DNA from 2 places in the Pseudoalteromonas sp. TAE79 genome. Region 2 is predicted to be linked to the other one. Evidence: riboswitches for the same ligand, from Rfam matches in the RefSeq annotation. Region 2 holds a riboswitch; the other holds the start of a gene.
What was found. A riboswitch is a leader RNA that binds a small molecule or an ion and turns the genes downstream of it on or off. The one in region 2 is predicted to bind lysine.
Positions count from the first base shown of each region.

Region 1 (4,412 bases), on a different contig from region 2:
GCAATAGCACGATTTATTTCAAGCTGAGAGGATTTAGCCAGTGGAATTAAAATATCTTGGTTTAACAAACGATTTGTTTCTTTATAAATGCGTTCGTTTGACCACGTAGGCTGCTTTTGCTTAATCGCGTTTTGTACGTCTTTTAGGCTAAAGTCAGCCATTTTAAAACGTTTAAATAATAGCTCTAATACACCCCAATGTTCGGTTATGGTGTTTAGCAGCTTTTTAGCTGGGATCATAAGGGGTTACAACATCCTAGTATTTTATTATTGAGTTCTTTTAGAAGACTCATTATTACGTATTTTTAATTAACCTTGTCTGTATATAGTATTCGTTTTTAAGACCATTTAATAATAGTTTTTGCATAGAGGCAGTGCTAAAATTCGCGCCGAAAATAGGCACATGAAATGGAATGTTATTTGTGTGTTCTTTAAAACTATATCAAAGGTTGTTTAACTACCATGGTTTCCTCGATTATTCTAACCCTGATAGCGATTGCATTTTTACTGATCGTTATAGAAGATATAATCCATGTCAATAAAGCTAAAACCACGCTGTTTTTTGGTACGCTTTGCTGGATTCTTCTTTTTATATACCCCCTACACGGGCAAAGCCCCGATACGATTCAACATCTTTTAAATGAAAATATTTTAGAAATTGCCTCGCTATGGCTATTTTTAATGGCTGCAATGACCTTTGTCGCGTATTTAAATTCAAAGGGGTTTATAGAAAATATTGTGCACCGTGTTATGCCAAAAAGTATTAGCGAAAAAAAGCTCATGTTTTTGGTGGGTGGTTTTGCGTTTTTGTTTTCGTCGATTTCAGATAACGTAACAGCGACGCTTATATCGCTTGCGGTTGTTATGTCGTTAAAGCTTGAACCTAAAAAACTCATTAAATACGCCACGCTTATTGTGTTTGGAGTGAACTCAGGTGGGGTATCGCTAATAACAGGTGACGTAACCACACTAATGATATTTTTAGATGGCAAAGTAACCATTGCTCATTTATTACTACTTATAGCGCCAGCACTTGCAAGCGTTATGCTGCTTGCTGCGTTACTGTCTATAGGTATGAAAGGGCGTGTTGAGTTTGCTAGTGCAGGTAAAACCCGCATTGAAAAAACCGACATAACCATTGCTGTTATATTTTTATCTACCGTAGTGAGCACACTTACGTTGAGTGTAATTTACAGCGTACCGCCTTTATTAACCTTTTTGTTTGGCTTATCAGTGATGTTTTTAGTGGCGCAATTTTTAATGCGCAAAAAAGACATAAACAAAGACATAATCGATTTTGTTCGCGATATAGAATACGACACATTATTGTTTTTTGTAGGTGTACTTTTACTTGTAGGCGCACTTAAAGAAATTGGTATGTTGAGTAAATTTACCGACCTATACACGGTAATGGCACCAGAATACGCAAACTACTTAATGGGCATATTATCAGCTGGGGTCGATAACGTACCGCTTACCGCTGCATTATTAAAAGCCAATATAGTAATGAGCCAACAACATTGGTTGTCGTTTACGTATGCAACGGGTGTGGGCGGTTCAATGCTTATTATTGGTTCGGCTGCGGGCATTATTGCCATGAGTAAAGTTAAAGCGCTTACCTTTATGAGCTACTTGCGTTTATCGCTGCATTTATTAATTTGTTACACGGTTGGATATGCGGGCTCGTATTACATGGGCAGTTTTATTTAACTCATAAATTATTAAATGCTTGACAGCTAGACGTCTAAACGATAACTTTCAAAGCCCCGCTACTTAGTGGGGTTTTGTTTTATTAGCCACTGGTTAATAAAGCATTCAGAAGAGGTGCGATACTTAGGTACTTAATGTTAGGCGACGAAAGCCGATGATCATTAAGGAGGGAAGTACTCGCCGAGGAAAATAATGGTACGTCGTCATTGTTTTTCGGTTTATGGGGCTGAATCCTCAAAACTGTCACCAATATAGGTGGAGAGCTTCTGGCAGTGGACTTATCTTCAAGCATTCCTTTGCCAAGTTCTTCTTGTTTTATTGCGGTTTGGATACCGCGAAAGGAGACTAAATGACTACCCAATCAGTGCCACAAACAGTATCAGGCGCAAAATCAGATTACATCGTTGCCAAATTTGGTGGAACAAGTGTTGCAAATTTTGAAGCGATGAGTCGCTGTAGCGAAATTATTGTTGCAGATAAAAGCGTACGTATTGTTGCCGTGAGCGCCAGTGCCGGCGTAACTAATCACTTAGTTGCACTGTGTAAATCAAGCATTACTCCTAGTGAGCGCCAAGAACATATAAATGGCGTGCTTGCTATTCAACAAACTATTTTAGATGAATTATCGCTAGATGCCGATTTAGCGGTTGGCTTTAACGAAACCCTAAAAGCATTTCAAACATTGGCTCAAGAGCCACTAACAACCGATCAGCAACACGACGAGCTACTTAGCTTTGGTGAGCGTTTATCGTCGTATTTGTTTGCTCAGGTACTGCGTTTACAAGGTTTAAATGCCGATCGCTTTGATGTGCGCAAGGTGCTTAAAACCGACAGCCAATTTGGTAAAGCAACGCCCAATGTTGCAGCCACAGCGCAAGCTGCTAAAGAACATTTAATTCCGTTATTAGACGCTCAAGTAATTGTAACTCAGGGATTTATTGGTAGTGACGAATACGGTCACACCACAACGCTAGGACGTGGTGGTTCTGACTATAGCGCTGCATTACTAGCTGAAGCGATTAACGCTAAAAGTGTGCATATTTGGACCGACGTAGTGGGCATTTTTAGCACAGACCCGCGTTTGTGCGCAAAAGCGACGCCTATTGCACGCTTAAGTTTTGACGAAGCCGCTGAAATGGCAACCTTTGGCGCAAAAGTATTACACCCAGCAACTATTTTACCAGCGAGCCGTAGCCACATTAACGTGTTTGTAGGTTCTAGCCGCGAGCCAGAGCGTGGCGGTACGTGGATTGAGCGCGAAAAATCGCAGCAACCAGGTATACGCGCAGTAACGCAACGTAAAAACCAAATATTGCTTACGCTTAAAAGCCCAGAAATGCTACTAGCAAGCGGCTTTTTAGCACGCGTATTTACACTATTAAGTGAATACAATATATCGGTAGATTTGGTAACCACATCAGAAATCAGTGTAGCTATAACGCTTGATAACGCGCAAAACGCCTCGCGCCCAGAGCTTGATCAAAAATGCCTAGATAAGCTTGCAGAATTTTGCCATGTTTCGGTAGAAAACAACCTAACATTGGTGGCACTTATTGGCTCTGAGATTCAATTACGCCAACACGAAATGAACTTAATGAGTGTACTAAAAGACTTTAATATTCGATTAATTTGTCACGGTGCAAGTAAGCACAACTTGTGCTTTTTAGTAGAGCAAACTGAGTCAGATAACGTAGTACAGTCTATTCATAGCCGTTTATTAGAAAATAATTTTGCTGCGTAAATAACGGTTATTCAGGAAAATTACCTAGTAAAATCACTTAACAAAATTGATTAATAAAGTCATTTAATAAAAAGCATCGCCAGTCGGTGCTTTTTTTATGCACCACACTTACATCAAAACAAACATTGCTGTCACAGCTATCAACTACAGTAACGCGATTACTGCAAGCACTCAGCTTTGCACTATTTAATTCGTCAAACACATTAGGGCTAAGTAATTTTGCAATAGGGCGGCTGGTGGCTTTAGCAATTGACTCTTTTAATGTCCAAATTCTAAAAAATGTATCTGCTTGGGCTTGGGTATTAGTGGGCTTGGTGATAAGTGTAATTTCATCATTATGATAAAAATGCTTAGCAAGCTTTTCAAACGGGCGCTTTAGGCTTACTTTTTCAATATCAAAACCAAACTCACTTTTATCAAAATTTAGCGCGGCCCCAACCAAACCATGTGAGTGCGAAATACAGGTATTAATAACATCACCACTTACATGTACTTGCAGCTTTGAGCTTGCTTCGTCAAATTCGGTACTCATTTTATTAAGGGCTACGTGCGCATGTTGCGGCTGCGCTACTTTAATAAGGTGTTTTAACAATAACCGCGTTGCTAAATACTCTTGCTTAGCTTGTGGGCTTTTACGGCGGTTTATAATAGTTAATTCAAATGGGCTTAAGCAATCGGGCAAATTAAAGTCACTAAGCTCAAGTGTTTTAGCATTAAATAATAAAATACTGTTACTCGCAAAAGACAAATTTGCCAATTGAGTTGAAGTAATACTCAAGGCGTTTTTAAAATAGTGTTCAGTCATAAAAGCCCTAAAGCAAAAGAAGTCGCTGATATTGTGAGCGGTTAGCGCCACTAATAAAGGCTGGGTACAATTTTATTACTCAGCTGGCATGAAATATGGTTTAATTCACAATAATCAAAATAATAACAGATTTGTAGATGTATGGCACAAGTGCGTG
Region 1 is NZ_AUTL01000235.1:3,479-7,890, reverse strand. It holds gene L655_RS0118415 (hypothetical protein) at 1-239, opposite strand, end outside; gene nhaD (sodium:proton antiporter NhaD) at 462-1,709, shown strand; lysine riboswitch at 1,811-1,983, shown strand; gene lysC (lysine-sensitive aspartokinase 3) at 2,059-3,450, shown strand; gene L655_RS0118400 (4'-phosphopantetheinyl transferase superfamily protein) at 3,488-4,255, opposite strand; gene L655_RS0118395 (sodium-dependent transporter) at 4,397-4,412, shown strand, end outside.
Region 1: it holds a riboswitch for lysine, as region 2 does, so the genes downstream of both, lysC (lysine-sensitive aspartokinase 3) here and dapA (4-hydroxy-tetrahydrodipicolinate synthase) in region 2, are expected to answer to the same signal.

Region 2 (4,412 bases):
AAAAAGTCTGGTAGTCATTATCATTCGTAGGTGGAGAGCAAAACTCTGATAACTCTTCACTGTTAGAATATGGATTCCCAGCTATTTTTATAAAGCGCTGTAGCAACTCACTAGACCCAGTAGCGTTATATTGTGCAATTATTTCTTCGATCACATGATTACGCGGTATTACACGAGGATTTGCCGCTCTCATTACTTCATAACTATTATCGTCAGTTAAACTTACCCACTTAGCTCTCCATTCAATTAGCGACTCAGGTACGCTTTTTTCTCCTTTTAAGGATTCAGTAAGCGCATCAAAGGTATTGGTGTAGTCGAGCTGATTATCTTTTAATAGCGTTAACAACTCTGCTATTAACTCACCACTACTATCGCTAGATTCATTTAAACCCAATTTTTGTGCCCACATAGCCGTAAACTCAGTATTAAACTGCTCAGCAAAACTATTAATAAATGGCGTCATTAATGAAACCGCTTGCTCGTCATCATCGCTAATAAGCGGTATTAAACTCTCAGCTAAGCGTGCGCAGTTCCAGTTAGCTATATTAGGTTGATTACCAAATGCATAGCGGCCTTGTTTGTCTATAGAGCTAAATACGGTATCAAAATCAAAGCTATTCATCATGGCACACGGACCGTAATCAATGGTCTCTCCGCTAACTAGCGTATTATCTGTATTCATTACTCCGTGAATAAAGCCAACACGCATCCAGCTCACAACTAGCTTAACTTGGTTTTTAATCACAGCGCCTAAAAATGCTAAATATCGCTGCGAACCTGTATCTGTTATTTCTGGGTAGTGTCGCTCTATAGCTAAATCGGCTAAATTCTTAAGCCCTTCAACATCGCCTTGCGTCGCTAAATATTGAAACGAGCCAACGCGAATATGACTGGTTGCTAAACGAGTAACTATTGCGCCTGCTTGTGGTGGGTTACGATAAACCGTTTCACCGCTGCCAACGACCGCCAAACATCGGGTAGTTTTAATGCCTAGTGCATGCATTGCTTCGCTCATTACGTATTCACGAATAGCGGGCCCAAGTGCACAACGGCCATCACCCCCTCTTGAATAAGGAGTAGCGCCAGAGCCCTTCAATTGAATATCCCATAACTGGTTTTCATTGTCAGTAACAGCCCCTAATAAGTGGGCTCGTCCGTCACCTAAACGTGGTGAAAAATGTCCAAATTGGTGCCCAGAGTAACCAAGTGCTACTGCAGGAATCGCCTGCTTTTCATTACCGCTAAAAGTATTAGCACGTAAATCATCAGCGACATTAATATTAAACTGTTTTGCTAAGCTCTCGTTCCACAGCAATAACTGAGGGGAGGCAACACTTGCAGGGAAATCTTCAATCGCGAAGTTTTCCGCAATATCTGTGTATCTTGGCACTAATTTCATGGTAATTCCTATTATTGCTGACTTATACCCACGCGGTTATCACCTACACCATAGGCCACAATTAAGCTTAGCTCTTGCATACTTAAACCACTTTGCTTTTGCATTTCATTAAAAAAGGCTTGGGCTGCACTCAGTGATTTTTTGGTTTGTAAGCCGCCGTCTATAATTTTATGAGCACGCAAATAATTCTCTACATCGCGTGATAGTAAAAAAGTATCTTTACCAAGTGCTCGCAGCGCATAAGGCCCTGTATTTCCGCCTAAACGCGAACCATGCTTTTTTAAATACGCCCATAAACCAATAATATCGTCTGTTGGCCAACTAGCGACAAACTGGCTAAAACTGCCATGTTCTTGTGCTATTTCGTGGATCATGTAAGCATTTTCGGTAATTGTTTTTACTTTTTTATAGTTACGAACAATTCGCTCATCCGTTGCTTTTTGTTCCAGCATATCGGGTGGCATCATTAATAACTTATCAACGCTAAAATCCCAAAAAACCTCTCTAAAGCCTGCCCACTTATTATTTATGACTGACCAATAAAAGCCGCTTTGAAATACTTTTCGAGTAAATTCTTCAAGCCAATCGTCGTCACTTAACGTGCTTAGTTGTTTTTTAGATAGCGGTTTTGCAAGTAATAACTTAAGCATTTTTTCAGAGCCTTTTCGCTCTACCGCTCGCTTATAAATATCGCTAAATTTTTCCATACTAATTAAATACCTCACTACTTATATTGCTAGTGTACGAGAAAAGCACCCAATACGTAACCACTCCCATTATGGATGAATGGATATGTATTTAGTAGCTTGACACCTAGACGGCTAAAATGCTTTAATCGCCGTAATTACCCTATTTAAATTGCAGCGGTTTGTAAGTTTTTACTCTACAAACAGGTGCTAAGGGCTAGAAGAGGTGCGTTATTCAGGTAGCGTATGTTAGGAGCGCAAACTCCAGTGAGCATACGTGAGGGGAATTAACGCCGAGAAGTAATCACTTTTGCGAAGTGTTTATTTCGGGCGACTAGGTTGAACCCTAGCGACTGTCACCAATAGCTGCTTATAACAAGCAGCTTATTAGTTTGGTGGAGAGCTTCTGGTCTTAAATATTAAGGCCGTGCGCCCTATTATTTTAAGCCCATTCGCTCTTCGAATTATTAGTTCGAACGATGTTAATGCGGCTCCTTCCATAAAGCTTTTTAACTCTTCGAATAATACCAATTACATTAAATTAGTTATCGCTAAAATGATCACGTTTTTAATAAAATTGGTACAAATTATAAGTTCGTGAGAGATGATCAACAACTTCAATTTAAACGACTACTCACTGTGGACCGCGCTCGTTACGCCATTTGATCAACACGGCGATGTTGACTACAACACGTTAACTAAGCTGGTTAGCGAGCAAGAAGCGGCACATAACGGTATTCTACTACTTGGTAGTACGGGCGAAGGCTTGGCGCTAACGCAAGAAGAGCAACAAGCCATTGTTGAACACGTATGCCAGCTAAAACCAGCGGTACCATTAATGGTTGCTGTGGGTGGTAGTAACTTAAAGCAACAAATTGAGTGGGTTAACTATTGTAATACACTACCCATTCATAGCTTTTTACTTGGCTCACCCCTTTATGCAAAGCCCGGCGCTATAGGCCAAACTCATTGGTTTGAAAGCCTACTTAATGCAAGCGCTCACCCGTGTATGCTTTATAACGTACCGGGGCGCAGTGCTGTTAGCATCCCAACGGCAACAATTCAAAACTTACAAAACAATAAAAATTTATGGGCGTTAAAAGAAGCGAGCGGCAGCATTGCTCAGTTTGAAGCTTACCGCCAAGCTGCGCCTAATTTAGCTATTTTTAGTGGCGACGATGCGCTAATGCCTTATTTTGCACAAGCAGGTGCAAAAGGCTTAGTGTCGGTAGCTGCAAATGCATGGCCCGCACAAACTCACGAGTTTGTTAAACGCAGTTTAAGTGGTCAACATCCTAATTTATTTGCTCAGTGGACTAGTGCCATTAATAGCCTATTTGCTGTCGCAAATCCCATTCCCGTAAAGGTATTGATGCATTTACAAGGCCGCTTAAGCAGCCCGCAACTTCGTCCACCTTTAACACACCTTGAGTTAACTCAAACCGATTGCATCACAACTGCAAACAACACCATTTTATCTTGGCATTAAATACAGGTTTTTATAATGAGCTGGTTAGAACTATTAAATAATTTAGAATCGGGCGCAGTACGCGCAGCATCACAAAACGAAAGCGGCCAATGGCAAGCTAACGTAGAAGTAAAAAAAGGCATTTTAGAAGCCTTTAAAAATGGCACTAATACTGAGTTTGCAGGCGGTTTTGTTGATAAACACAACTTAGCTCCACAAGAGTTTAGTACTGATGATGGCGTGCGTATGGTGCCGGGTGGCTCTAGTGTTCGCCGTGGTGCTTATGTTGCTAAAGGCACGATTATTATGCCACCAGCGTATGTAAACATCGGTGCATATATCGACGAAGGCACAATGGTAGATAGCCACGCATTAGTTGGCTCGTGTGCACAAGTAGGTAAAAACGTACATTTAAGTGCAGCAGTGCAGCTTGGTGGTGTACTTGAGCCAATTGGTGCAAGCCCAGTAGTTGTCGAAGACGATGCATTTATTGGCGCAGGCTGCGTTATTGTTGAAGGTGTAGTCATTAAAAAAGGCGCAGTGCTTGCACCAGGCGTGCGTTTATCTGCGACTATTCCAGTTTACGACTGCGTAAACGAGCGCCAACTAGATAAAGGCGAGCCTATTCCTGAATATGCCATTGTAATACCGGGCTCTCGTCCTGCGTCAAACGAATGGGCACGTAAGCAAGGTCTAAGTATGTCGTGTGCGTTAATTGTCAAATACCGCGACGAACAAAGCGATGCATCATTATTACTTGAAGAGGTTTTACGATAATGAGCTTTTTGAGCACGCCTATCAAAACTGCTGTAAATACTATTACACAACAACTTGATACACCTTTTTTTGTTTACGACTT
Region 2 is NZ_AUTL01000288.1:59,213-63,624, forward strand. It holds gene L655_RS0123995 (YdiU family protein) at 1-1,399, opposite strand, end outside; gene L655_RS0124000 (DNA-3-methyladenine glycosylase I) at 1,411-2,106, opposite strand; lysine riboswitch at 2,299-2,499, shown strand; gene dapA (4-hydroxy-tetrahydrodipicolinate synthase) at 2,690-3,574, shown strand; gene L655_RS0124010 (2,3,4,5-tetrahydropyridine-2,6-dicarboxylate N-succinyltransferase) at 3,590-4,330, shown strand; gene L655_RS0124015 (PLP-dependent decarboxylase) at 4,330-4,412, shown strand, end outside.